3 regions of the Janthinobacterium sp. SUN033 genome follow, and region 2 is predicted to be linked to each of the others. Evidence: predicted binding sites of a transcription regulator. Region 2 holds the regulator's gene; each other region holds the start of a gene.

Evidence for each region. The regulator NrdR, encoded in region 2, represses ribonucleotide reductase genes. The targets are predictions, from matches to a motif close to CACNANATNTNGTG.
Region 1: a site for NrdR is predicted at 3,577-3,590, ahead of OX460_RS25050 (ribonucleoside-diphosphate reductase subunit alpha). Genes of this name have one in related genera too.
Region 3: a site for NrdR is predicted at 2,010-2,023, ahead of OX460_RS14255 (ribonucleoside triphosphate reductase). Genes of this name have one in related genera too.

Annotation. Positions count from the first base shown of each region.
Region 1 is NZ_JAPQNV010000006.1:368,946-378,536, reverse strand. It holds gene OX460_RS25055 (ribonucleotide-diphosphate reductase subunit beta) at 1-242, opposite strand, end outside; gene OX460_RS25050 (ribonucleoside-diphosphate reductase subunit alpha) at 361-3,312, opposite strand; gene ampD (1,6-anhydro-N-acetylmuramyl-L-alanine amidase AmpD) at 3,704-4,315, opposite strand; gene OX460_RS25040 (sigma-54 dependent transcriptional regulator) at 4,293-5,372, opposite strand; gene OX460_RS25035 (PP0621 family protein) at 5,493-5,753, opposite strand; gene ccsA (cytochrome c biogenesis protein CcsA) at 5,750-6,553, opposite strand; gene OX460_RS25025 (hypothetical protein) at 6,880-7,419, shown strand; gene OX460_RS25020 (ABC transporter substrate-binding protein) at 7,482-8,420, opposite strand; gene OX460_RS25015 (MacB family efflux pump subunit) at 8,600-9,591, opposite strand, start outside.
Region 2 is NZ_JAPQNV010000003.1:788,420-798,010, reverse strand. It holds gene ybgF (tol-pal system protein YbgF) at 1-118, opposite strand, end outside; gene pal (peptidoglycan-associated lipoprotein Pal) at 253-774, opposite strand; gene tolB (Tol-Pal system beta propeller repeat protein TolB) at 818-2,095, opposite strand; gene tolA (cell envelope integrity protein TolA) at 2,092-3,111, opposite strand; gene OX460_RS16685 (ExbD/TolR family protein) at 3,160-3,600, opposite strand; gene tolQ (protein TolQ) at 3,616-4,305, opposite strand; gene ybgC (tol-pal system-associated acyl-CoA thioesterase) at 4,353-4,754, opposite strand; ZMP/ZTP riboswitch at 5,069-5,193, shown strand; gene glyA (serine hydroxymethyltransferase) at 5,305-6,552, shown strand; gene nrdR (transcriptional regulator NrdR) at 6,697-7,158, shown strand; gene pilV (type IV pilus modification protein PilV) at 7,401-7,970, shown strand; gene OX460_RS16655 (PilW family protein) at 7,967-8,926, shown strand; gene OX460_RS16650 (PilX N-terminal domain-containing pilus assembly protein) at 8,966-9,591, shown strand, end outside.
Region 3 is NZ_JAPQNV010000003.1:254,141-263,731, reverse strand. It holds gene OX460_RS14265 (anaerobic ribonucleoside-triphosphate reductase activating protein) at 1-28, opposite strand, end outside; gene nrdD (anaerobic ribonucleoside-triphosphate reductase) at 18-218, opposite strand; gene OX460_RS14255 (ribonucleoside triphosphate reductase) at 215-1,963, opposite strand; gene OX460_RS14250 (hypothetical protein) at 2,087-2,497, opposite strand; gene OX460_RS14245 (peptidase U32 family protein) at 2,663-3,697, shown strand; gene OX460_RS14240 (U32 family peptidase) at 3,707-4,603, shown strand; gene OX460_RS14235 (SCP2 sterol-binding domain-containing protein) at 4,624-5,163, shown strand; gene OX460_RS14230 (heavy-metal-associated domain-containing protein) at 5,197-5,460, opposite strand; gene OX460_RS14225 (transporter substrate-binding domain-containing protein) at 5,709-6,572, shown strand; gene aspT (aspartate-alanine antiporter) at 6,834-8,516, shown strand; gene aspT (aspartate-alanine antiporter) at 8,573-9,591, shown strand, end outside.

The DNA.
Region 1 (9,591 bases), on a different contig from region 2:
CAGCCGGCCAGGTATTTGTCCCACGCCCACTTGTACTTGAACGGCACCAGCTGGTTGACGTCCGTCTTGCCGTTGATGATGCGCTTGTCGTCGGCATTCACGCGGCGCGCGACTTGCTCGGCGTTCGCTTCGGACGGCTCGGCACCGGCCGGCAGGTTCAATTCGGTATTACCCAGTGGCGCTTGCTGCGCCGGACGCGGCGCAGCTGCCGACGTGGTTTCATCATCCCATGACAACGACATATTCTTCTTCCTTTCCATGCCGGCGAGCCGGCGATCCGCAACAGGCCCGTTGTATCGGACAATGCGGACATTGACAACATTGAATCAGCCCGACCGTGCCGGGCTGACAACTAAAATCTTACTGGCAGGCTTCGCATTCCTCAAAGCCATCGTCACCCGGACGCAGGTAGCAAGCTTCGCCATCGGCGTCGTCCGCTGCCGCTGCCACTACCGGCGCCACGGCCACTGCTGCCGCCGCCACGACCGCCGCCTGGGCGCTCTGCGCGCTGGCCGACATGCCGCCATCGACTGCCACGGCGTTCAGGGCGCCCGTCTTGGAGGTCGATTTCTCCATGTGGGTAGCGGCGATGGTACGCAGGTAGTAGGTGGTTTTCAGGCCACGCAGCCATGCCAGCTTGTAGGTCTCGTCCAGTTTCTTACCCGATGCGCCAGCCATGTAGATGTTCAGCGACTGAGCCTGGTCGATCCACTTCTGGCGACGCGAAGCCGCTTCCACCAGCCAGCTTGGCGACACTTCAAAGGCGGTGGCGTAGATATCGCGCAGGTCTTGCGGGATGCGGTCGATCTTCACCAGCGAGCCGTCGAAGTACTTCAGGTCGGAGATCATGACTTCATCCCACAGGTCGCGCGCCTTCAGGTCGCGCACCAGGTAGCCGTTGATCTCGGTGAATTCGCCCGACAGGTTCGATTTCACGTACAGGTTCTGGAATGTCGGCTCGATACAGGCCGAGACGCCGATGATGTTCGAAATCGTCGCCGTCGGGGCGATCGCCACGCAGTTCGAGTTGCGCATACCGAACTTGGCGATGCGCTCGCGCACCGGTGTCCAGTCCATGGCCGACGAGGAATCGACTTCCAGATAGCCGCCGCGCTCTTCAGCCAGCAGCTTGACCGAGTCCTGTGGCAGGATGCCGCGGTCCCACAGCGAACCGGCATACGATTCATAGCGGCCGCGCTCTTCGGCCAGTTCCGTCGACGCCAGGTAGGCGTAGTAGCAGACGGCTTCCATCGAGGTGTCGGCAAACGATACGGCGGCGTCCGAGGCGAATGGGATGCGCATCATGTGCAGGCAGTCCTGGAAGCCCATCACGCCCATGCCGACCGGACGGTGGCGCATGTTCGAATTGCGCGCCTTGTCGACGGCGTAGTAATTGATGTCGATGACGTTGTCGAGCATGCGCATGGCGGTGCGCACGGTCTTGGCCAGCTTGACGTGATCGAGCTTGCCTTCCTTCATGTGCGCCGGCATGTTCACGGAACCGAGGTTGCAGACGGCGATTTCATCGCTGCTGGTGTTCAGGGTGATTTCCGTGCACAGGTTCGAGCTGTGGACGACGCCGACGTGCGACTGCGGGCTGCGGATGTTGCAAGGGTCCTTGAACGTGATCCATGGGTGGCCCGTTTCAAACAGCATCGACAGCATCTTGCGCCACAGATCCAGCGCGGCGATCTTCTTGAAGACGCGGATTTCGCCGGCGGCGGCCTTGGCTTCATAGCCCACGTAAGCCTGTTCAAAAGCCTTGCCGACCTTGTCGTGCAAGTCTGGCGTGTCCGACGGCGAGAACAGGGTCCATTCGCCTTTTTCCATGACGCGCTTCATGAACATGTCGGGAATCCAGTTTGCCGTGTTCATGTCGTGCGTGCGGCGGCGGTCGTCGCCCGTGTTCTTGCGCAGGTCGAGGAATTCCTCGATGTCCATGTGCCAGGTTTCCAGGTAGGCGCAGACGGCGCCCTTGCGCTTACCGCCCTGGTTGACTGCCACGGCCGTGTCGTTGACCACTTTCAGGAACGGCACGACGCCTTGCGACTTGCCGTTGGTACCCTTGATGTGGGCGCCCAGGGCGCGCACTGGCGTCCAGTCGTTACCCAGGCCGCCGGCGAACTTGGCCAGCAGCGCGTTGTCCTTGATGGCGTCGTAGATGCCTTCCAGGTCATCCGAGACGGTGCTCAGGTAGCACGACGACAGCTGCGAGCGCAGGGTGCCCGAGTTGAACAGGGTCGGGGTCGAGCTCATGAAGTCGAACGAGGACAGCAGGCTGTAGAACTCGATGGCGCGCGCTTCGCGGTCCGCCTCGTTCAGTGCCAGGCCCATCGCCACGCGCATGTAGAACGCCTGCGGCATTTCGATGCGCACGTCCTGAATATGCAGGAAGTAGCGGTCATACAGGGTTTGCAGACCGATGTAGCCGAATTGCAAGTCGCGGTCGGCCACGATGGCTTTGGCCAGGCGTTCCAGGTCGAAGCTGGCGAGTACCGGGTTCAGCAGCTCGGCGGCGATGCCCTTGGCGATGTATTGCGGGAAATACGTCAGGTACTCGGCGGCAGCGGCCGCTTGCGGCACTTCCTTGCCGAACACTTCCTTGCGCACCGTGTGCAGCAGGATGCGGGCCGTGACCTGGCTGTAGGCCGGGTCTTTTTCCATCAGCGCGCGCGCTGCCAGGATGGCCGACTTGTGCAACTCTTCGACAGGCACGCCGTCGTACAGGTTTTTCACCGTTTCAGCCAGGATGGCGTCGGCATCGACGTGCTTTTCCAGGCCGGCGCAGGCGGCGTTGATCAGGTCGCGCACTTCCTGCATGTCCAGCAGGCGGCGCACGCCGTTGTCGGTCACGTTCAGTTGTGGTGCGGAAACTTGCGCCGAGGCGCCTTGCGCTTCCTTCTGCAGGCGGCGCTCTTCCATGTGCTTGGCGCGGTACAGCACATAGGCACGCGCCACGTCATGCTCGCCCGAACGCATCAGCGACAGTTCCACCTGGTCTTGCACGTCTTCGATATGGAAGGTGCCGCCGCCCGGGTGGCGGCGCACCAGCGCAGCGACGACGCCGTCGGTCAATTGCTCCACCAGTTCGCGGATGCGTGCCGAGGCAGCGCCCTGGCCGCCGTTAACGGCCAAAAACGCCTTGGTCATGGCGATGGCGATCTTCGAAGGCTCAAATGCCACCACCGCGCCGTTGCGGCGGATGATGCGATAGTCGCCCAATGCCGCGCCCGTGCTCGCCACGCTGTTGGCCGCGCCTGGCGCTGGCGATACTGGCGTTGGATGGATGGAAATATCTTGTGGTGATTGCATTGAAGCTCCCGTTGTCAGCTAAAGTCAGCCTGCAGTTTTGCTGCCGCGTGTGTTGTTGAATAGAACGCCCGATGGTCAGGGTTTCTTCAGGTATTTGTTGCTAAATAGTAAATTCATAGTGCATAAAACAGGTCAGTATCCATCTCGCCACACCGCACTGCCCGGCTGGCGCAAAACACGATCAAGGGTGATAAACCGCCAGTTCCAGTGCTTTATCAGCAATCCGGGTAGCTTTGACAATAATTCTGAAAACGTCTGTGATGGCACTACATATAGTCTTTACATCCAACTTCTGCACTAATTGTAGTACCCATCGAAGGGCGATGCAATAGTTTTCCGGCATCCGTCGGCGTAATTTTTTGTATTTTCATATACGATTTCGGTTGACTTTTCAGGGCATGGCTGGGAAGCCCAATCCCCGCGAAGTAAGCGCTAACGCAGCTTGTCCGTTCAGGGTTTCCAGCCAGCATTCTTGATAAAAATGCCAGTCAAAAAACGGCCCCGGATCCGTCTTCCTGCCCGGCGCGATATGCTCGTGGCCGCGCACCTGGGACAGCCCGTAGCGCGCCACCAGCGCCGCCGTCAGCGCCGCCAGCACATGATATTGCCGCAGCTGGAACGGCACATCGTCCGCACCTTCCATTTCGATACCGATGGAATAGCCATTGCACTGCGGGCGTCCTTCGAAGGCGGACGCGCCCGCATGCCAGGCACGTTGATCAGCAGAAACATATTGCAACAGCGCACCATCGCGCCGCACAAAAAAGTGCGCCGACACCTGCAAGCCACGCAGGTCGGCGAAAGAAGGATCGGCATTATAATCTACCCGGCCCGTAAACAAGTCCGACACATGCGGCCCGCCAAAGCGGCCACCCGGCAAGCTGATGTTATGGATCACCAGCAAATCGACTTGCGCACCGTCCGGGCGCGCATCGCAGTACGGCGAGTCATAGCGCAGCGCGCCGTCGCACCAGCCGTCTTCATCTATCGTCCATGCGCTCATCAAGTAGGGCTTCCTGTATCGTCAATTTCTGCATGCGGTAACGCAACTGGCGCACGCTCAGGCCCAGCTGGCGCGCCGCCCGTGCGCGGTGGTAGCGCGCCTGCACCAGCGCCAGCATGATCATGTCGCGCTCGGCCTGGCGCAAATACACGTCCAGCGGCAAGACCTTGGCCACGCCATACGCCGCCATGCCGGGCAGACACTGTTGCCGCTCGGACACAGCCGGCATGGCCGGCGCCGCCCGCAAGGGCACGTTGCCCGCCGCGAAGGGCAAGGCCAGCCCGTCGAGCGCGATCACGCCGCCGTCGGCAAAGGCCAGCGCCCGTTCCAGCACGTTTTCCAGTTCGCGCACATTGCCGGGAAACGCATATGCGGCCAGGGCCGCCAGCACCGGCGGCGCCAGGCTCACGACCCGGTGCGGCGACAGGCGCGCGAGGATCACCTCACATAATACCTGCAGATCGCCGCGCCGTTCGCGCAGCGGCGGCAGCGCCAGCTCGATGACATTCAGGCGGTAAAACAGGTCCTGGCGAAACGTCCCGGCGGCCACGCCGCGCGTCAGGCCATGCTGGCTGGCGCACAGGATGCGCACGTCGACGGCTTCGTCAGTACTGCCGCCCAGCTTGCGCACGCGGTGCTCTTGCAACACGCGCAACAGTTTCACCTGCATGGACAGCGGCAGATCGTCGACTTCGTCGAGCAGCAAGCTGCCGCCGTGGGCCGCCTGGAACAGGCCCTGGCGCTCGTGCAGCGCGCCCGTATAGGCGCCCGGGCGGCAGCCGAAGAATTCCGCTTCCATCAGCGCTTCGGGAATGGCGCCGCAGTTGACGGCGATAAACGGAAAACTGGCGCGCGCGCCCTGCGCATGGATGGCGCGCGCTGCCAGCTCCTTGCCCGTGCCCGATTCGCCGCGGATGGCCACCGGCGCGCCGCAGCGGGCGATGCGGCCGATCTGCGCGCGCAGCGCCTGCATGGGCAGCGAGTTGCCGCTCAGTTGCGGCGCCGGCGGCATGCCGGCGGCGGTCGGCGGGCTGGAACGGGGGCTGGGACGGGACATGGTGAGCGCGCCTTTCTGCAATGGCGGCGACGAACCGCCTGCTGCAGATGCTACGCCGGACGGATGCCGGAGGACGTTACGATACGGATGAGCAACGCACGCGCGCCTGCGGACCGCCCCTTACAGCGTGGCGTGCGCGTGGCTGCAGTAGTCGTGGCCCTTGGCCTGCACGTTTTCCGAGGCCGGGTAGTACACGCCGCAATGGGCGCAGCACAGCATCAGCTCGGCATCCGGCAATTCCTGCGGCCGCACCGGCGGCGTAAACGGATTCGGCCGCTGCTGCTGTTGCGCGCGGGCCCGCTGCTGCATGCCACGGATCTTGCTGCGGATAGCGAACAGCACCAGGAACACCAGCGCCAGCCAGAATAAAACACGTGTCATGCGAATCCTCGGTGTAAAACCACTTCCAGTACAAAACGGCTGCCGACATAGGCCAGCAGCAAGGTGGCGAAACCGGCCAGGGTAAAACTCAGGGCCGTCTTGCCGCGCCAGCCGCGGAAGCGGCGGCCTGCCAGCAGCGAGGCAAACAGCAGCCACGACAGCATGGTAAACACGGATTTGTGATCCCAGTTGAGCGCCTTGCCAAATAATTGCTCGGAGAACACGATGCCCGACAGCACGGTCAGGCTGAGCAAAATAAACCCCAGGCCGATCATGCGGAACAGCAACTTTTCCATCGTCAGCAGGGCTGGCAGCTGGTCCAGCGCCGTGCCGATGAAGCCGCGGCTTTCGCTGCGCGTGTGCAAACGCGATTCCTGCAGCGCCATCAGCACGGCGTGAAAGGCGGCAATCGTCAGGGTGCTATAGGCGAGCACGGCCACGGCAATATGCCAGCCGAAGACGGCCGACTTGCCTTCCATGCTGACCTGGCTGCCGGGAAAGGCCCAGGCCAGGCCGATGGCGATGACGGCGCTGGGCATGACCATGCGGCGCAAGCCGTCCAGACTGAAATTGCGGTTCTCTAACCAGTAAGCGCCTACCGAGACCCACAGCGCGGCCGACAGCATGGCGGAAAAACCGAAGCGCAATGTGCCCGGCGCCATCAGGTCGAACCACAGGGTGGCGGCGTGCGCCAGCCAGGCGACGCCGGTCAGGCCGGCAATAAGCCGGGCACGGGACGAGGGAAGCACCGCGCACACCGCATACAACAGGGCGGCGATGAAAAAGAAATAGATCTGCATAGTTTAAGTTTACACCATAGCCGACAAGCGCGATTCAGGCGACAGGCTGGGTGACAGGCACGACGCCGTCATCCAATGCCGCAAGCCTGCCATGATATCGCGCCTGAGGCATGACGGGGTGGCGCACCCTCAAGATTTCGGCAATCTTTCCTGCGGCACACTGTCGCCGCGCTGCGGGTATGTTGCCACCCTGATTAGCCAGTCCTATAATTATGTCCACAAAGCAATATTTATCCACCCTGACGCCACCGCCCCCCGCCATGTCTTTTCTAAAATTGTCCTGGACCTGTCTCTTGCTGGCCGCCTGTACTATATTAGGCGGCTGCATGAAAGATGCACCTTCCCAATCCACGTACGAGGAATACTTCCGTACGTCCATCCAAAGCTATGATCTGTACAAACAGTACTTCGACATCGCGAAGCTGGAAAAGCTCAATGGCTGGAAAGAGAACGAACAGTACGAAATCAAGGGCTCGGCCGTGCTGCGCGCCAAGGTGGGCTACCTGGAATTGCTGGCCGACGTGGCCGACAGGCTCGAAACAGAGGCGAAGACGGATGGCTCCGTGGGCATGACCATGGGCCTGGGCCTGATGGCGCGCGGCATGGGCGGTGAAAACAAGGTTTTCCGCGAATTCTGGGCGCAGCAGCAGGAAAAGAAGGCGATTCCCGCGCCGCTGCTGGCGCGCCAGGCGGCGATGACGGCCGAACGTTTCGAGAACCTGATGCAGTGGTCGGACCAGATCGTGCAAGACAATTACGGCGCCATCATCAGCCGCCAGCTCAAGAAAGGCGACGAGCTGACCCGCATCTACACGCTGAGCTTCCGCCAGACGGAGAAAGGCTGGATGGGCTTTAACGCCCGCTAAAGGCAACCCGCCACAAGCTCCGCACCAGCACTGGCGCGGAGGTTTTTTCATGGTTTCCTGATTTACTTCACATTCAGGCTCTTTTTCGCCTGCTCCAGCAAGTCCGTCTTGACCCAGTCCCTGGCCACGGGCGGCTTGCTCATGCGGCCCACGCCCGTTTTCACCATCACATCGGTGGTCACCTGGATATGCTCGGGCGAGATGTCATACGAATACGGCGAATTGCTGATCGCGTCGTCGAAGTCGTCCTTCGTGATCTGGCCGCGGAACACCACTTCGCGCACATACTTTTCCGCCGTCGCCTTGTTGTCGATAAAGGCCTTGGTGGCTTCGACGAAGCAGCGCATGAATTTTTCCGCCACGGGACGGCGTTCCTTGTAAAACTTTTCCGTCATCACCATGGTGCGCACGGGTTCGCCGATCGGCGTGTCGTACGGCTTGATGACTTCGGTGCCGAAACCCTTGTTGATCGCCTGCGACGATTGCGGCTCCGACTGCATCATGGCGTCGATATTCTTGCCCATCAGCGCCTGGTTCAAGTCGGCGTAAGCCAGGAACACCAGTTGCACATCCTTGCCCTTGGTTTCGGAATACGTCAGGCCCGCCTGCGACAGCTCGGCCAGCAGCAGCACTTCCTGGATGCCGCCGCGCGTCACGCCCACGCGCTTGCCCTTGAGTTCCTTGACGCTGGCGATCTTTTGCCCGGCGCCCGCCACCAGGCGCGCGCCGCCCTTCGCAAAGCCTGCCACCACATAGATGGGTGCGCCGCCGGCACGGCCGGAAATGGCCGCTTCGGAGGCCGTCGCCCCCACGTCCAACTCGCCCGCGATAATCGCCTGCATCACGTCGAGGCCCTTGGCGAAGACATGCTCTTCGACCTTGATGCCGCACTTGGGCGCGATTTCCTTGATGTACGACACGGCGCCGTAATGGGCGAACTTCAAATTGCCCAGGCGCACGACTTCCTGCGCCTGGACAGCGCCCATGCCGAAGGCCAGCATGAGGGCGGCGACAATACCGGTCTTCAAAGTTGATTTTTTCTGCATCGGGTTCTCCTGTGGTGGTGGGTGTGTGCCCGCAAGGGCATAAAACACGGCGCTTTTATTATGAGGAGATAGTACCGTGTGTTGGAGCCAGGGCAACATTTTTTTTGCCGGCAGCCACGCTGCCGGCGTTGTCACTACTGCCCCGCCAGCGCCACCACCGGATCGAGTCCCGACGCCTTGCGCGCCGGCATGAAGCCAAACACCAGCCCCGTCACCACGGCGCAGGCAAAGGCGCCGCCGACGGCGCTGAGCGAAAAGATCACCGGCACGTCCCATACCAGCAGCAAGCCGGCCACCGTCACGCCGACCACGATGCCGGCCACGCCGCCCACCACCGACACCAGCACGGCTTCGGTGAGGAACTGGCGCAGGATGTCGCGCCGGCGCGCGCCCGTCGCCATGCGGATGCCGATTTCGCGCGTGCGCTCGCGCACCGTCATCAGCATCACGTTCATGACGCCGATGCCGCCCACCACCAGGGAGACTGCGGCGATCAGGCTGAGCATCACGGTCATGTTGTCCTGCGTCTTCGCTTCCGCGGCGATCGACGCGGCCGCGTTGCTGATGCCATAGTCGCGGATGCGGTGGCGCTCGAACATGGTGGCGTCGACCGCCGCCTCCACCTCCGTCACGCGCTTGACGTCGGCCACCGCCATGACGGTGTACGTCGGCTCGCGCTGGCCGAAGACGCGGATGCCGGCCGTGGAAAACGGCAGCAGCAGCACGTCGTCTTCATCCTTCTCGCCCGTCAGCGCGCCCTTCGCGCTCATCACGCCGATCACCTGGAACGGCACATTGCCGATCAGGATGCTCTGCCCCACAGGATTGGCCACGTCGGGCATCAGCTTTTCCGCCAGATGCGCGCCCAGCACAGCCACGGTGGCCATCTCGCGCTCGTCCTCCTCGGTAAAGAAGCCGCCCTTGGCCACCGGCCAGGTCTGGATCTGCGGCAGGGCCGGCCCCGTGCCCCGCACATAGGTCTGCACATCGAGGTTGCCATGGCGGATCACCTTGTTGCCCGTGACATTCGGCAGCACGTGGGTGATGCCCGGCACGTCCTTGAGCGCATCGAGGTCGGCCAGGGTGATGCTGCGCCCGGGGATGCGCGAGCTTTCGCCGCGCGACG
Region 2 (9,591 bases):
CGAGGATGGCCTTGCGTGCTTCGTCGTCATCGAACAGGGCGGCGTTGGCGTGCAGGGGCAGGTAGGCAAACGCGGCCATCAAGGCGGCGGCGACGCCGGCTTTCGAGAATGTCATCATGAGTCGGGCTTTCAAAAGTTACGCAAACATGCAAACGGGGCGCCGGGCGGTGAATCACCGCGCTGCGCCCCATTATTATGCCTATGACTGGCCAGTTAGGTAAGCGTCAATGCTGCCGCGCTCACCCCTGAACATCAATAAACGATGTCAGCGCGGCGGTTTTCTGCCCATGCTGCTTCGTTGCTGCCTTGAGCTTTAGGCTTTTCTTTGCCCAGCGACACGGCTTCCATTTGGCCTTCTGGCACGCCCAGGGCTGCCATCGACTTGCGCACGGCTTCAGCACGTTTCTGGCCCAGGGCCAGGTTGTACTCAGCGCCACCGCGTTCATCGGTGTTACCTTGGATCAGGATCTTGCGGCTAGGCGTTTTCACCAGGTAGCCAGCGTGGTTTTGCACGACTGGGGTGTCCGCTTCGCGCACGACGTATTTGTCGAAGTCGAAGTAGATGCTGCGGTTGGCCAGCACGCCTTTTGGATCGTCCAGTGGATCGACCGATGCGGTCGTTACTGGCTGAACTTGACGGGTGTCAACTGGAGCGACGACTTTTTCAGGAGCGCGCTCAACCACTGGGGTCTCTGCTACTTTGACTGGGGTGCTGCAGGCGGACAGCAGGGCTGCGGTAGCGGCGATGAAAGCCAAACTTTTAAAGTTACTCATTTTTATTCTCCGGGTCATGGTTAAAGGTGAAACTGTACAGCATTTACTTCATAAAAGGACCCCAGGTGGGCTCCTTGATATTGCCAGCTTGCGTAGTCAAACGCTGTTTGACGCGGCCATCCACCGATACCACTGCCAGCGACTTGCGTCGTCCGGATTCGGTCGCGTACATGATATATTTCCCGTTGGGCGAAAAGCTCGGTGATTCGTCGTTGGCGGTGTCCGACAGGCGCAGTTCCTGGCCACTAGCCAGGTCGAGCGCGTAGAGCTGGAAATTGCCGTCGCGACGGGAAATATAAGCGAGTGTCTTCCCGTCGGACGAAATCCGCGGGCTGATGTTGTAGGAGCCGCCAAACGTCACGCGCTTGGCTTCGCCACCGCTGGTCGACATGCGGTAGATTTGTGGTCCGCCGCTGCGATCGCTGGTGAAATAAATGCTTTGGCCATCGGCCGAGAATTGGGGTTCCGTATCGATGCCGCTGCTGGTGCTGACGCGGCGCAAGCCGCTGCCGTCGGCATTGACGGTGTAGACCTGGGTATGGCCGTCGCGCGACAGGGCCACGGCCAGGCGTGAGCCGTCCGGGCTCCAGCTCGGCGCGGAGTTGCTGCCTTTTTCATTCGACACGATGGTGCGCTGGCGCGTCACCAGGTTTTGCACGTAGACGATGGGCTTTTTCTTTTCGAACGACACATACGCGACCTTGGTGCCGTCCGGCGACCACGACGGTGAAATGATCGGCTCGTTCGAGCGCAGGGCGACCTGGATGCCTTCGCCATCGGCGTCGGCCACTTCCAGGCGGTATTCGCGGCCCGATTGCGTGACGTAGGCGATGCGCGTGGCGAACGCGCCTTTGACGCCCGTCAACTTTTCATAGATATCGTCGGCGATCTTGTGCGCCAGCAAACGGTTGAATTGCGGCGCGGCCGCATTGTTCATGCTGGAGATCTGCGCGCCCTTGATGGTGTCGAACAGCTTGTAGCGCACGTCCAGGCGGCCATCGGCCATGCTTTGCACGGTGCCGGCCGCCAGCGCGTCGGCGCCGCGCGACTTCCATTGCTCGTAGCTGACGGGCGCCGTTTCCGACACGGGCGCATCGGCGTCGATCAGCTTGAACACGCCGCTACGCGCCAGGTCGGCCTTGATAATGCCCGACAGCGACTGCGGCGCCGCCGATTCATTGACGAAACTGGCGACAGCCACCGGGATCTGGTTGCTGCCGATCCCCGTTATCTCCACGCGCAGCTGCGCCTGGGCGCCGGAGGCTCCCAGCATCAGGCCGGCGCAGAGCACGACATAGCTCATTTTTTTCATGGTCATCATTTAGGCAAATCCTTCATCTCGAATATGAGTTCAATCTCGCGTTCCACGGTGCCGTCTTTTTTCTTCGGCAGTGGCGACGATTTATTAATGGCGTTTTCCACCGAGCTGTCATACGCCGGCAGGCCGCTACTTTTAATCTTTCGGACCGAAATAATTTCCCCAGTTGGCAGTTGCTCGATCTTGAACACGGCGCGCGGGTTGCCCGGCACGTCCGTGCTACCGCTGTACGCGATATTGCTCTTGATCTTGCTCGTCAGGGCAGCGACATAGCCGCTGTCCTTGCGTGGCGCGGTCGCTTTCGCGGCCGTACCTGTTGTGCCATTGCCTGCCTGCGCCATCATCCGCTTCATGTCATCGGCACGCAATTTGTCGGCTGCCGCTTTTTCAGCAGCCGCTTTCTTCGCCTTGGCCGCTTTTTCGGCCGCCGCTTTTTTATCGGACAGTTCTTTCTCGGCTTTTTCTTCCGCCGCTTTTTCTTTCTCTTTCGCTTGCTTGGCTTTCTCCAGCTTGTCGGCCTTTTCTTTTTCCAGCTTTTCAGCCTTGTCTTTTTCTTTCTGCTTCTGTTTTTCCAGTTCGCGCTTTTCTTCTTCGCGTTCCTTCAATTCCTGCTTGCGGCGTTCTTCCGCTGCCGCTTTCTCTTTTTCTTCTTTCAGCTTGGCCTTCTTGCGTTCGAGGGCGATCTCCGCCTCGCGCAGGTCGACCTTCGGCTCGGGCGCGGCCACGGGCGGCGGTGGCGGCGGGGCCGGCTGTTCCACTTGCGGTTCCGGCGGCGGCGCCGGTGTCGGTTCCGGTTCCGTCGCCACTTCGGGCGGCGGCGCGGCCGTCTGCACTTTCAGGTCCCATACTTCCGCTTCGACGGCGACAGGTTCCGTATTTTGCCAGTGTACGCCCACCCACAGGAAAAACAGCAGGCCAAGGTGCATCGCCAGCGCCAGGCCCAGCGAGGGCCAGCGGCTGCGTTCGCGCGGCACGCTGTAGGGCTTGCCGAGTACATGGTCGATTTGTTTGGTCTGCAAAGTCTAGTCTATCTAAAAACGGTCAAGTCTGGAAACAGGGTGCTGCGCTTACTTGGTGGCCAGGCCGACGCGGGTAATGCCCATTTTTTTTGCTTCCGAAATGAGCTGGATCACATCGTCGTACTTGCTTTCCTTGTCGCCCGCGATCATTACGGGATAGTCGGGATTGCTTTCGTGCAAACCGCGCAGCTTGCGCAGCAGGGCGTCGCGGTTCGGTTCCGTTTCCGGCGACAGCTGTTCCTTGCCGATGACGCCGATCGACAGCGAACCATTCGGCTTCAGCACGATCTGAATATAGTCATCGGGCGGTTTGGCCGACTTTTCCGCGTTGGGCAAGTTCACCACGCTGGGATTGTTCGACGACGGCATCACCATGAAAATGATCAGCAGCACCAGCATCACGTCGATATACGGCACGACGTTGATCTCGGACTTGAACTTGCGGCCACGGCCACCGCGCATGCCGCCACTATTAAAGGAGGAACCCATGAAACTTGCTCCCTCTTAGCGCGACTGGCGCTGTAGGATGTTGGAGAATTCCTCGACGAAGCTCTCGAAGCGGATCGCCAGGCGGTCGATGTCATGCGAAAAACGGTTGTAGGCGACGACGGCGGGAATGGCCGCGAACAGGCCGATGGCGGTGGCGATCAGCGCTTCGGCAATGCCGGGCGCGACGGCGGCCAGGGTGGCTTGCTGCACGTTGGCCAAGCCGCGGAAGGCGTTCATGATGCCCCAGACGGTACCGAGCAGGCCGATGTACGGCGAGACGGAGCCGACGGACGCGAGGAAGGCCAGGTGCGATTCGAGCACGTCCATTTCACGCTGGAAGGCGGCGCGCATGGCGCGGCGTGCGCCGTCGAGCACGGCGCCGACGTCCAGCGCTTCGCGCGAACCGTAGGAAGCCTTGCCCTTGATGAATTCGCCCATGCCGGCGTCGAAGATGCGGGCCAGCGCGCCGCTCTGGTCGCGGTTGCCGCTGGCGTTCTGGTGCAGCGCATGCAGGTTGCCGCCAGCCCAGAAGCTGCGTTCGAATTCGATGGTTTGCTTGCGCGCCTGGCGCACGGCAAACATCTTGCGGAAAATGTAGGTCCAGCTGGTCAGGGAAATCAGCAGCAGCAGGGCCATGATCAGTTGCACGATCAAATGGGCATTGGAGATGAGCGCGAGGAAAGAAAGATCTTGTGTAACGTTCATTGGCTGGCAGTCTGTTGGGTGAATTGTCCGGGGGTGGCGGGTAGGGCTCAGGAGGCGCGCATGCGGGCCGCGACTGCATCAGGCACGGCGCGCGGGCGCAGTGCCGAATCGACGCAGCCGATCTTGACGCGGGCCGTGTTGAGCAGGCGGTCGCCGCACCAGGCTTGTTGCAGGAAAACGATGGAGGCACGCCCCATTTTTTCTATGCTTAAGGTTAATCTTACCGTGTCATCGAGCCTGGCTGGCGCATGATAGTCGGCGTTGACGCTTTTGACAACGAACATCGCGTCATGCTGTTCCAGCAATTCCTGCTGGCCCACGTCGATGGCGCGCAGCCATTCGGTGCGCGCGCGCTCGAAGAATTTCAGGTAGTTCGCGTAATAGACGATGCCGCCGGCGTCGGTGTCTTCATAGTAGACACGTACGTTCCAGGTAAAGACTGAAGGCATGTTTATTGCGCCAGTAGTGAGATTGAGCAACATTTTACGCGATTTTTCTTCTTGTGACTGTGGGCGCTTGCTGGAAAGCCATGCAAAAGCTGCATATAAGTTGCACCGCAGCATTGTAAATCCGGCGTGTGCAATGGCAAGCTTCGTAACATACGCTTACATGCCATGGCCAGGTTTAAGCCCAGCTTAAAAGCCGCAGCCATCCCCGGGGCGGCCCGTGGCCGCGCCCGGGCTGCGATGGCGCGCGGCGATTATAGCCGCACGGTTGCATTCCTTGCTCAATTTGGGTACTTAACTTACAATTTGACTTCCATTACGTCTCACGTGACTGGCGAAAAGTCGGGCGATCTCCATGAGTGGCGGTCGGCAAACCGGCGAAAGGTGGGCACCCACCGGGAAACGTGAGATTTTTCATCAGCCGTTCGCCTGGGTAGCCACTATGGAAAAGCACGAAGAGGCTGCCTGTCCAATGTTGTTATTCACTTAACGCCGGCTCCCCTCATTCGATCCAACCTGCCAGTACAAGCACCCTCATACTTGGAGTTTTTACATGTTTGCAAAAGATCACAACCTCGCCAACGTCGATCCTGAATTGTTCGCCGTCATTCAAAAAGAGAACACGCGCCAGCACGACCACATCGAACTGATCGCGTCGGAAAACTACACGTCGCCAGCCGTAATGGAAGCGCAAGGCTCGCAGCTGACGAACAAGTACGCTGAAGGCTACCCGGGCAAACGCTACTACGGCGGCTGCGAATACGTCGACGTGGCCGAGCAACTGGCCATCGACCGCGTGAAACAGCTGTTCGGCGCCGAATGCGCGAACGTGCAGCCGAACTCCGGCTCGCAGGCGAACCAGGGCGTGTTCTTCGCCATGTTGAAACCAGGCGACCTGATCATGGGTATGTCGCTGGCCGAGGGCGGTCACTTGACCCACGGCATGCCGCTGAACATGTCCGGCAAATGGTTTGACGTCGTTTCCTACGGCTTGACGGCGGAAGAAGACATCGACTACGAGGCAATGGAACGTCTGGCCCGCGAACGCAAGCCAAAGCTGATCATCGCCGGCGCGTCGGCATTCTCGAAAAAGATCGACTTCGAACGCTTCAGCAAGATCGCCAAGGAAGTGGGCGCCTACTTCATGGTCGACATGGCCCACTACGCGGGCTTGATCGCCGCCGGCCTGTACCCGAACCCGGTGCCGTTCGCCGACTTCGTCACCTCGACCACGCACAAATCGTTGCGCGGCCCGCGCGGCGGCATCATCCTGATGAAGGCCGAACACGAAAAAGCCATCAACTCTGCCATCTTCCCTGGTATCCAGGGCGGCCCGCTGATGCACGTGATCGCCGGCAAGGCCGTCGCCTTCAAGGAAGCGCTGAGCCCTGAATTCGTCGAATACCAGAAGCAAGTGATCAAGAACGCCGACGTGCTGGCGAAAACCCTGATCAAGCGCGGCCTTCGCATCGTGTCCGGCGGCACCGAATCGCACGTCATGCTGGTCGACCTGCGCGCCAAGAACCTGACGGGCAAGGAAGCCGAAGCCATCCTCGGTTCCGCGCACATTACCTGCAACAAGAACGGCATCCCGAACGACCCGCAAAAACCGTTCGTCACCTCGGGCATCCGCCTGGGCAGCCCGGCGATGACGACGCGCGGTTTCAAGGAAGCGCAAGCGGAAGAAGTGGGTAACCTGATCGCCGACGTGCTGGACAATCCGCATGACGCCGCCACCATCGAGCGCGTGAAAGCGGCCGTGAAAGTGCTGGCCGACGCGCACCCAGTGTACGCAGCATAATTATTTGTCCAGAATGTGTCATACGGAGTAAGATTCTGTATGACACATTCCAGTCGTGCCCAAGGGCGCCCGGAGTGATTCGGGCGCCCTTTGTACAAGGGCGGCGATTTCCCGTAATTATTACTATAAAGTTGTAGCCAGCCCATGAAATGTCCATTTTGCCAGCACGGCGACACCCAGGTTCTCGATACGCGCGTATCGGAGGAAGGGGATGCCATTCGGCGCCGCCGCCGCTGCGGCAAATGCGACAAGCGTTTTACCACGTACGAACGCATTGAACTTATCATGCCGGCCGTCGTCAAAAAGAATGGCAGCCGGACGGAGTTCGCTGCGGATAAGTTGCGCGGCAGTTTGATGCTGGCCTTGCGTAAGCGTCCCGTCGCGGCCGCCTCTGTGGATACGGCCATCGCGTCCATCCAGGAAAAGCTGCTCACCAGCGGCTTGCGCGAAGTCGAATCCGGCTATATCGGCGAACTCGTCATGCAGGAACTCAAGCGCCTGGACAAGATCGCCTACATCCGCTTTGCCTCCGTCTACAAGAATTTCGAAGACCTGGCCGAGTTCCAGGACGCGATCGCCGAAGTGGGCCAGGCGCGCAAGCCCTGACGCTCACCCGGACATTCACTTTGCCGGCAGCGGGGCCACTCCAGCGCCCCGTGTTCACCATGCCAGCGCTTGCCTGGCAAGCGGTCTGACCAATCCCACCGCCGTTCTTCTCGACTTATCATCGTCCTGTTTGCGCTAGCGCAGACGCGGGTTTTTGTGCGCGCCTATCTTGTAGCTGGGCCGCCTGTTCCTGCGGCTCTTTCTGCGGAAGGGAGTAGCGCATGCGCAAGGGCGGTCGCACTATGTTTCCTGCGGGTGGCAGCAGCCTCGTCGAAGTGCTGGTGTCGCTGCTGCTGTTGGCGCTGGGCCTGTTGGGCGCCAGCATCCTGCAATTGAACGCCCTGCGCGCGCGCCACGAGTCGGCGCTGCTGTCGGCGGGCGTGCAACTGGCCGCCGGCATGGCCGAGCGCATGCGCGCGAACAACGTGCTCATGAATGGCCCCGATGCGGGCAATCCCTACCTGAATGTGGCCTACGCGGCGGCGGACGGCGCCGAAGCTGGCGGTGGCGCGCCGGACTGTCTTGGCGCTGCCGCCTGCAGCGCGGCCGAGCTGGCGCAATTCGACATCGCCGAATGGAAGCAAGGGCTGCATGCGGCCTTGCCCGGCGCGCGCCTGCGCATCTGCCGCGACCTTGCCGCGTGGGATGCCGCCGCCCAGGGCTTGCAGTGGGCGTGCAGCGGCGGCAAGGGGGCGCCCATCGTCATCAAGCTGGGCTGGCGCGGCCGGCTGCCCGATGGCTCGCCCGCCGTGAATGCGGCAGGCGAGTCGCTGCCCAGGCTGGCATTCCAGCTGGGCGGGGGCGGCGCATGAACGGCGGGCATCGTGGCATGAGCCTGGTCGAATTGCTGGTGGCCCTGTCGCTGGGTGCGCTGTTGATGCTGGCCGCCAGTAGCGTGCTGCTGGCGGCCAGCGGCAGCTATGGCGACCAGTCCGCCAGCGCTCGCCTGGATGACAACGCCCGCTATGCGCTCGACGCCATCGCCCGCGCCGTGCGCCAGACGGCGTATGTGAATTGGGACAGCAGCGCCGCGCCCGTCGCCCATGCGGATTACGACAGCGCGAATATCGCCGGTCTCGACGCGCGCAGCCTGGGCAAGAACAGCGACGGCATCAGCGGCGCGCTGCCCGGCGCCCTGCATGGCAGCGACGTGCTGGCCTTGCGCTATTACGGCGCCGGCAAGGAAGAGGGCGGCGACGGTTCCGTGCTCAATTGCGCCGGCTTCGGCGTGGGCGCCGCGCAAACGGAGGCGCAGCGGGGCTGGAGCATTTTCTACGTGGCGCAGGGCGCCGATGGCGAAGGCGAGCTGCGCTGCAAGTACCGCGGCGCGAACGGCTGGGGCGCGGACGCCGTCATCCGTGGCGTCGATGCTTTCCAGGTGCTGTATGGTCTCGACACGGATACGCCGCCTGACGGCGTGGCGAACCGCTATGTCAACGCCAGCACGCTCGACGCCTACGATGCGGCGCTGCTGCTGGAGGGGGCGGACGCGGCCGCGCGCCAGCGCGATTTTCAACGGCGCACGCACTGGAAACGCGTGGCCAGCGTGCGCGTGGCGCTGTTGCTGCATGGCGAGGCGGGACAGGCCGACAAGATGGCGGAACTGGGGCTGGCGCAGTTCGACCTGTTCGGCAAGGCGTATGCCGAGGCGCATGGCGCCGGCGACATGGGCGTGCGCATCGCGCGCGCGTCCTTGCCCGCCGCGACGCGTTCGCGGCTGCGGCAAATGGTGCAGACGAGCATCATGCTGCGCAACGGGCCGGCCTAGGCGGGCGGCGCGATGGCTGGCGCGGGCGTCCGCTGTTGCGTGCCTTGGCGCCCACTTCGTGCGCGATGCGGCGGCGCCACCCTCGTGTATGTGCTGTGCCTGCTGGTGATCATCTTGTTGCTGGGCATATCGGCGGCGCAGATGGCCTTGCAGGGAGAAAAGGCGGCGCGCGGCGAGCGCGACCGGCAGATCGCGTTTCAGGCGGCGGAGGAGGCACTGGTGGATGCACAGAACGATATCGAAGGCTTGCCCGGCGCGCCGGGACGCAGCAGCCTCTTCGCGCCAGGCAGTGCGGCAGGGTTCTCGGACGGCTGCGGCGAGGGCGGCGCACTGGGCCTGTGCCTGCCCGCGGCCCCGGAGGCGCCGGCCCTCTGGCTGAGTACGGACCTCGATGGCGCCGAAGCCAGCAGCCGCACCGTGCCATACGGCCAGTTTACGGGCGCCGTCATGCAGACGGGGCAGGGATTCCTGCCGTCGCGCCGACCCCGCTACCTGATCGAATTGCTGCCGTTTCACCCGCCCGGCGCGCAGGCCACGACAGTGGCCGGCGGCCTGGCTACGGAAAGCTATGTGTACCGCATCACGGCCATCGGTTTTGGCGCGCAGGAAAGCACGCAAGTCGTGCTGCAAAGCTACTACCGCAAGCAGGCGGCTGGAGCGGGGCC
Region 3 (9,591 bases), 530 kb from region 2:
GGCCGCCCACCTTCAATTCAGCCGCCATGGCAGGCGGGCTGGCCGACCCGGGCGCTCGCTTCCGTAAAATACTGGCGTTCGTGGAATTCGCCCTGCTTGCCGATGTTGAACGAGGCGACGGGGCGGTGGTAGCCCATCACGCGGGTCCAGATTTCGCAGCGCTGGCGTTCCGTATCGAGCAGGGTGATGGCGGGAGTGAAGTCGGGACGTGCATTCATGGCGTTTCCTTAAGTGATGGAGCAGGTTGGGCTTGCTTGCGGGCAATGAGCTCCGCATCGCAGGTGGGACAGAATTCATGCTTGCCGGCCAGGTAGCCGTGGCGCGGGCAGATGGAAAATGTGGGCGTGACGGTGATGTAGGGCAGCGAAAAGCGGCTCAGCGCGCGTTTTACCAGCTCGCGGCAGGCGTTGGCGTCGGACAGCGCTTCCGTCATGTACAGGTGCAGCACCGTGCCGCCCGTGTATTTGCGCTGCAGCACATCCTGTAATTCCAGCGCCTCGAACGGGTCGTCCGTGTGGCCGACGGGCAGTTGCGACGAATTCGTGTAATACGGGTTGTCGGCGGTGCCTGCCTGCAGGATGGCGGGAAAGCGCTTGCGGTCTTCGCGGGCGAAGCGGTAGGTCGTGCCTTCGGCCGGCGTCGCTTCCAGGTTGTACATATGGCCCGTCTCTTCCTGGAAGGCCACCATGCGGGCGCGCACGTGGTCGAGCAGGCGCACGGCCAGCGCGTGGCCTTCTGGCGTCGTGATGTCCCAGGCGTCGCCGCTGAAATTGCGGATCATCTCGTTGATGCCGTTCACGCCCAAGGTGGAAAAGTGGTTGCGCAGGGTGCCCAGATAGCGTTTCGTGTACGGGAACAGGCCTTGCTGCATCAATTCCTCGATGGTGCGGCGCTTGATTTCCAGGCTGGTCTTGCCCAGTTCCAGCAGGCGGTCCAGGTCTGCCATCAAGGCTGGTTCGTCGCCGCGCCACAGGTGGCCCAGGCGCGCGCAATTGATCGTCACCACGCCCAGGGAGCCCGTCTGCTCGGCGGAGCCGAACAGGCCATTGCCCCGTTTCAGCAATTCGCGCAAGTCCAGCTGCAATCGGCAGCACATGGAGCGGATCATGTTCGGCTTGAGTTCCGAATTGATGAAATTCTGGAAGTAGGGCAGGCCGTAGCGGGCCGTCATTTCGAACAGGCATTCGGCATTCTCGCTATGCCAGTCGAAATCCTCGGTGATGTTATAGGTGGGGATGGGGAAGGTGAAGACGCGGCCCTTGGCGTCGCCCGCCATCATGATCTCGATGTAGGCGCGGTTGATCATGTCCATTTCCGCCTGCAGCTCGCCATAGCTGAAGTCCATCTCCTGGCCGGCGATGACGGGAATCTGCTCGCGCAGGTCGTCCGGGCAAACCCAGTCGAAGGTGAGGTTGGTGAACGGCGTCTGCGTACCCCAGCGCGATGGCACGTTGAGGTTGAAGATCAGTTCCTGCATGTACTGGCGCACGTCTTCGTAGCGCAGGCTGTCCTTGCGGATGTAGGGCGCCATATAGGTGTCGAAGGAGCTGAACGCCTGCGCGCCGGCCCACTCGTTTTGCAGCGTGCCGAGAAAATTGACGATCTGGCCGATGGCGCTCGACATGTGTTTCGGCGGACCGGACTCGATCTTGCCCGGCACGCCATTCAAGCCTTCGTGCAGCAGGGTGCGCAGCGACCAGCCGGCGCAATAGCCGGCCAGCATGTCGAGGTCGTGGATGTGCAGCGCCGCTTCGCGGTGCGCCGCGCCCACTTCCGGCGGATAGACCTGGTCCAGCCAGTAGTTGGCGATGACCTTGCCCGACACATTGAGTATCAGGCCGCCCAGCGAGTAACCCTGGTTGGCGTTGGCGTTGACACGCCAGTCGCGCCGGTCCAGGTATTCATTGATGGACGCGGCGACATCGACCTGGCCGCGTGTGGGGGAAACTGCATTCGTCGTCATGAAACCTCCAATAAACACAACATGCGGTGTTTTTATGGAGATTAATCACTAAATATAGTGGCGTCAAAGGGTGCGTGCAGTGGCGTGACGAATCCTTGATGCAGGTGAAAAAAGCGCCCTCGTTTACTTTTTCAGGCGGCCCTGGCGCAGGATGAAGGCGCTCGCGGCGAAGTAGGCGGCGCCGCAGACGGCGATGCTGAGGATGGAGGCGGGCAGCACGTGCGCCCAGATTTCCCGCGTCGAGAAGGTGCTCCAGCTGGCCACGCGCGCGTCGAACGTGACGTAATTGGCCAGCAGCCAGTAGACGGCCAGCAGTCCCGTGCAGATGGCGGCCTGGCGCGTCACGGGCATGGCGCGGCGCGCGAAGACGGCTTGCAGGAACAGCAGCAGCACGCCCGGATACGCGCCCAGTACTTCGGGCGACAGCACGGAGAGCGCCTCGGCGTCGTAGCCTTCCGTGGGGGAGGCCCACTGCACCTGCAGCACGGTGAGGAACAGGGTGAGCAGGAAGATCAGCAGCGGTTTGCGGGGCATGGCGGGCAATCGAAGAGGGAGAAAAGGAGGGCATTTTACAGCCAGGTCAAGCAAGTTGAACGCGCACCAGCCATGCATGCATTCCTTCACCTGCGTCAAGGACTGGGCAGCCTGGGCGGGGCTATAGTCTGCACCCTGAGCCGATACAGGACTGTGAACACCATGATGCTTGAATCAACCACCGCCACCCGCGTGGCCGGACCGCTGGAACTGGTCTGTCCCGCCGGCAGCCTGCCAGCCTTGAAAGCGGCCGTCGACAATGGCGCCGACACCGTGTACCTGGGCTTTCGCGACGCCACCAATGCGCGCAATTTCGCCGGCCTCAATTTCGACGAGAAGGCCATCGCCGAGGGCGTGCGCTACGCCCATCAATATGGGCGCAAGGTGCTGCTGGCGCTGAACACCTATCCGCAGCCGCACAACTGGGCCGTGTGGCGCAGCGCCATCGACCGCGCCGCCGATGCCGGCATCGACGCCATGATCGTGGCCGATCCGGGCTTGATGGCGTATGCGGCCCAGCACCACCCGCAGCTGCGCCTGCACCTGTCCGTCCAGGGCTCGGCCACCAACTACGAAGCCATCAATTTTTACCATGAACACTTCGGCATCGCCCGCGCCGTGCTGCCGCGCGTGCTGTCGATGGCGCAGGTGGAGCAACTGATCGCCAAGACGGAAGTCGAGATCGAGGTGTTCGGCTTCGGCAGCCTGTGCGTGATGGTCGAGGGACGCTGCGCGCTGTCGTCGTATGCGACGGGCGAGGCGCCGAATACCCATGGCGTGTGCTCGCCGGCGAAATCCGTGCGCTGGCTGGAAACGCCAAACGGCCTCGAGTCGCGCCTGAACGGCGTGCTGATCGACCGCTATGCGCCCGGCGAGAACGCCAGCTATCCCACCCTGTGCAAGGGGCGTTTCGAAGTCAATGACGAAGAGTATTACGCCATCGAGGAGCCGGCCAGCCTGAATACCCTGGCGCTGCTGCCGCAGTTGATCGCCATGGGCGTGCGCGCCGTGAAGATCGAAGGGCGCCAGCGTAGTCCCGCCTACGTGGCGCAGGTCACGCGCGTGTGGCGCGAAGCGATCGACGCCTGCCGCGAAGGCAATGCGCGCTATGCCGTCAAGCCGGGCTGGATGGCGGCCATGGACAAGCTGGCCGAAGGCCAGCAGCACACCTTGGGCGCTTACCACAGATCTTGGAAATAGAGGATGAACATGCTGAAGCTTTCACTGGGCCCTTTGCTGTACTACTGGCCGCGCGCCACCGTCTTCGAGTTTTACCAGCAGATCGCCGGCACCGCCGTCGATATCGTCTACCTGGGCGAAACCGTCTGCTCGCGCCGGCATGAGGTGCGCCTGGCCGACTGGCTCGATATCGCGGACATGCTGGCCGCCGCCGGCAAGGAAGTGGTGCTGTCGACGCAGGCGCTGATCGAGGCGGGCGCGGAACTGGCGACCTTGCGCCGCATCACGGGCAATGGCCGCTATTCGGTCGAGGCCAACGACATGGGCGCCGTGCACTGCATGGAAAAGGGCACGTCCTTCGTCGCCGGTCCCCATTTGAACCTGTTCAATGGCCCCAGCCTGCAATTGCTGGCGCGCCTGGGCGCGCGGCGCTGGGTGATGCCGCTGGAAATGGGGCAGACGGCGCTGGCCGAGATGCAGCGCCAGAAGCCGGAAGGGCTGGAGACGGAAGTCTTCGCCTACGGGCGCATGCCGCTGGCGTTTTCCGCGCGCTGCTTCACGGCGCGCAACCGCAACCTGCCGAAGGACGATTGCGGCTACAGCTGCCTGGAAGAGCCGGACGGCCTGCTGCTGCGCACGCGCGACGAAGTGCCCTTCCTCGTACTGAATGGCACGCAGACGCAGTCGGCGCTCGTCTACAACCTGGTGCGCGAACTCGACGCCATGCGCGACATGGGCGTGGCGGTGGCGCGCATCAGCCCGCAGGCCATGCATACGGAACAGGTCATCGCCATCTTCGACCGCGCCCGCCGCGGCCAGGTCAGCGGCATCGGCGCCCAGGCTCAGCTGGCGGCCTGCCAGCCGGCCGGCGCCTGCGACGGCTACTGGCACGGCCAGCCCGGCATGGAACAGCACGCCGCCCATTGAACGCCTCGAAAGGAAGCACCATGCAAGATCAACTGGAAAGATTGCCCGTCCCGGCGCCGGTCCCCGCCCGTCCCGGCATGAGCAAGCCCGCAGTGTCGTACCGGCTGCCGGAACCGCTGGCCGAATTGCTGTCCAAACTGCCCCCGTATCCCGCCTCCTGGCTGTTCGTGCAGGGCTTGAACCGCCTGCTGGCGCCGCAATTGCCCGACGACGTGCGGCGCAGCCTGGAAGGGCGCAGCTTGCGCTTGCGGCTGCTGGACGCGGGCATCGCCTTCGACTTCGAGTGGCAGGGCACGGTGTTCGTGGCGGAGCGCTATGCGGACGTGCCGGACCTGTGCATCGCCGCCAGCGTGCATGATTTGATGCTGCTGGCGCGGCGCCAGGAGGATCCGGACACGCTGTTCTTCAGCCGCCGTCTGAGCCTGGAAGGCGACACGGAACTGGGCTTGCTGTTCAAGAATACGCTCGATGCCATCGAGTTGCCGCCATTCGACCTGCAGGCGCTGGGACCGCGCCGCGTGCTGGCGCATCTGCGCGACCGGGGCGCGCGCGAAGGCTGAGCGAAAAAAGGGAGGGCGGGCGCTCAGTGGCGCTCAGTGGCGGCAGTGGCCGCAGGCGCCGCTGCACGAAGCCAGCTGTTCTTCATCCGTCGCCTCGCCCATGAAGCCGGCGTCATTGACGGCGGCCAGCAGGCGTTCCTGCGTGGCCAGCCGCTCGTCGAACTGCACCGTGGCGCCGTGGCGCGCCAGCGAGACGCACACGGTGGCCACGCCCGTGACGGCTTCGAGCGCGCCCGTCAGCCTGTCGGCGCAGCCTTCATGATCCATTCCGATAATATTCAAGCGTGCTGTCTGCATGGGTTCCTCTTGTTTTTCAGATAAAAAAACAGCGTAGGCGAGCCATGCGCATGCCGTCCAGAGCAGCACGCAAGATTTATTTTGTATTTGCGGTTTTATTGATCTGGATTAATCCCCAGCCCTGCGGGTCACCTTGAAAGTGCTGTTGTTTTGTACACAGTTGCCGTATTCCAGTCGACAAGCGTGCCCTGCTGCGCGATACTGTCATTCTGATAAGAACGCTATGACAGCGCTGGAAAGGAGGGGCCATGCAGCGCCGCCCCCTGCTCAAGCTTGCCGCCCTGTGGCCATTGGGCGCGGTCGCCGGCGCGCCGCCGCTGCCGCTCGTGTATCCGCGCCACCAGGCGCTCGATGATCCGCAGCAAGGTTATGTGACGGCCTTGCTGCAACAGGCGCTGGCCAGGTCGGGCCAGGCGTATGCCTTGCGCCGCTCCGAACTGCGCATGGTGCAGACGCGCGCGATGCAGGAAATCGCCACTGCGTCGGGCGGTGTCGACGTCGTCTGGGCCATGACGAGCCGCGCGCGCGAAACGCAATTGTTGCCAGTGCGCATTCCCATCGACCGCGGCCTGATCGGCTGGCGCGTGGCCCTGATCCAGGCCCGCCAGCCGCAACTGCTGCGCGGCGTGCGCAGCATCGCCGCCCTGGCGCGGCTGTCGGCCGGCCAGATGCGCGACTGGCCCGACTCCGCCATCCTGCAGGCGAATGGCTTGCGCCTCGATACCTCGAGTACCTACGAAGGCCTGTTCCAGCAACTGGCGGCAGGGCGCATCGATTACTTTCCCCGTTCTGTAATCGAGGCGCAAAGCGAACTGGCCAGCCATGCGCACTTGCCGCTGGCGCTCGACGCCCACCTGGTCATCCGCTACCCGGCCGCGCTGTACTTCTTTGTCGGCAAGCATCGGCCGGAACTGGCACGCCACATTGAACGGGGATTGGAAAGCATGCTTGCCGATGGCAGTTTCGCGCAGCTGTTCCAGCGCCATTTCGGCCGTCTCGCGGACGGCCTGCAGCTATCCCGGCGCCACGTGCTGGAGCTGGCCAATCCCGACTTGCCGGAGGAGACGCCGCTGGCGCGCAAGGCACTTTGGTATCGTCCAAAACATTACTAATAATCTTATTGATCAATGTCAAACAGCGGCTTCAATCGTGCGCCCGATGTTTGATGAAGCGCAAAGCGAGTTCAACAGAACACCTGTTGACACTTATTAAATTTTCGCCGAACATAATTCCACGTTGCAACTTTTTCCCAGCACAAGCGCTTGCCGCAGGTGTCGTGCGGGAGCCGTGCGCCCGTTCCACAGCCAGCTGCCGCCAGCCGCCGAACGCGCTGTCCCCTTGTCACCATCCGTTATCTTTTCGAAGGTTTGTCCATGCTCGATTCGATCACGTCCGTATTGCACCAGGTGCCGGAACTGGCCCTGTTCCTGGCGCTGGCGCTCGGTTACGCGGTAGGGCAGATACGCTTCGGCCCCATCCAGCTGGGCGGCGTGTGCGGCACCCTCATCGCCGCGCTGCTGATCGGCCAGCTGGGCATCACCCTGGACGCCAGCGTCAAGAATGTCTTCTTCATGCTGTTCATCTTTGCCCTCGGCTATGCGGGCGGTCCCCAGTTCTTTGCCAACCTGAATGCCAAGGGCTTGCGCCTGGGCCTGCTGTGCCTGATCGAAGTGGTGGTGGTGCTGGCGCTGGTGCTGCTGGCCACGCGCTTCCTGGGCCTGGACCAGGGCACGGCGGCCGGCATGATGGCGGGCGCGGCGACGGAGTCGGCCGTCGTCGGCACGGCTACGGACGCCATTTCGAAGCTGGCGCTGCCGGCCGCCCGCATCGCTGAGCTGCAGGCCAACGTCGTCACCGCGTATTCGATCACGTACATCTTTGGCCTGATCGCCATCGTCATCGTCACCAGCCAGATCTTTCCGCTGTTGCTGCGTGTCAATTTGCGCGAAGAAGCCGATAAATTGTGGGAAAAGATGGGCGGCGCGCAGACCGACGGCGACGGCGTGCAGGCCACGCCGGAGATGGTGGGGCGCGCCTACCGCATCAGCCGCGGCGCGGGACGCCGCCTCGACGCCTTGCAGCATATCTTTGCGGGCCGCGCCAGCATCACGCGCGTGCGCCGGCATGGCAAGGTCTTGCCCTTGGAACCGGCATTGCGCCTGCGCAATAACGACGAAGTGCTGGTGATCGGCCACCGTCCCGCGCTGGTGGCGGCCGAAGCCATCCTGGGCGAGGAATTTGCCGATACGACGGGCTTGAACATGGCCGTCTCCGCCGTCGAAGTGGTGCTGCAGCAAGCCGCGCTGGTGGGCCAGCCCTTGCGCCAGTTGGCCTTGCCCTCCGGCGTGCACGTGGCGGCCGTCGTGCGTGGCGAGCACAGCATGCCGCCCTTGCCGGACCTGGCCCTGCAGCGCGACGACGTGCTGCGCCTGTACGGCACGACGGAAGGGCGCGAGCTGAACACGGCGCTGGCCGCCATCGGCAAGCGCGTGCCCACGGGCGACCGCAGCAATATCGTCTACGCCAGCATCGGCATCGTGCTGGGCGTGTATATCGGCGGCTTTTCCGCCAAGCTGGGCGGCATCCCGTTTTCGCTGGGCACGGGCGGCGGCGCCTTGCTGACGGGCCTCGTGTTCGGCTGGTACCAGGCGCGCAAGCCGGGCATGCAGGGCATCCCCTCCAGCGCGCTCGACATGATGAAGGATATCGGCCTGGCCACCTTCATCGCCTGCGTGGGCCTGGCGTCGGGGCCGCAGGCGATCGATCTGATCCGCCAGTACGGCCTGTCCTTGCCGCTGATGGGGATATTGATCGCCGTCATCCCCGCCTCGCTGTCGCTGCTGGTGGGACACTTTTTCCTCAAGCTGGAAGCGCCCGTGCTGCTGGGTGCCATCGCCGGCCAGCAGTGCAGCACGCCGGCCCTGTCGGCCGTGCAGAATGCGGCCGGCAATTCCACGCCCTTGCTGGGCTACACGATTACGTATGCCATCTCGAACGTGGTGCTGCCCCTGCTGGGGCCGCTGATCGTGGCCCTGGCCGGGTCGGTGCACGCATGAGCAGCCAGCAAGGGCAAACGCAGTAAAGAATTCCTTCAACACGAAAGGCGGTCCGCATGGAATGGTTGCACGAGTTATTCAAGAAGTCGCCTGAAATTGCCTTGTTTCTCTCCCTGGCAGTGGGTTACTACATCGGCAAGATCAAGTTCGGCTCGTTTCAGCTGGGCGGGGTCGCCGGTTCACTCCTGGTGGCGGTGCTCGTCAGCCAGGTGGGCGTCGCCATCGATCCCGGCGTGAAATCGGTGCTGTTCGCGCTGTTCATCTACGCCGTCGGCTATGAAAGCGGGCCGCAATTCTTCAATTCGCTGGGGCGCCAGTCCGTGCGCGAAATCATCCTGGCCGTCGTGCTGGCCGTGACGGCGCTGCTGACGGTGGTCATCCTGGCCAAGGTGTTTGGCCTGGACAAGGGCCTGGCAGCGGGCGTGGCGGCGGGCGGCTTGACGCAGTCGGCCATCATCGGCACGGCCGGCGACGCGATCACCAAGCTGGGCCTGGCGGCCGACGAAGTGGCGCGCCTGCAGGGCAACGTGGCCGTCGGCTATGCCGTGACGTATGTGTTCGGCTCGTTTGGCGCCATCATTGTCTGCGTCAATATCTTGCCGAAACTTATGGGGCGCACCATCCGCGAAGATGCGATCAAGGCGGAAACGGCGCTGCAGGCAGGCGTGCAAGTGCTGGGGCCGGGCCAGACGCCGGCCGCGCCCGACCTCATCGGCCGCATCTACGACGTGGGTCCGGGCGCCGGGCGCTCCGTGGCGGACATCGAAAGCGCCCATCCGAGCACGGCCATCACCATCGAACGCGTGAAACGCAATGGTCAGATCATCGACGTCAGCCCGGACCTGGTGCTGGCGGCCGACGATATCGTGCTGCTGGTGGGCCGGCGCGAAGCCATGCTCAGCGTGTCTTCCCAGCTGGGCAAGGAATTGCTGGCCGTCGAAGGCATGGAACTGGTGATGCAGCGCCGCGACATGGTGCTGACCAACAAGGCTTACCACAACAAGACGGTGGGCGAAATCCGCAGCGCGACGGCGCCGGGCGTGCGCCACGGCATCTTTGTCGTGCAACTGAGCCG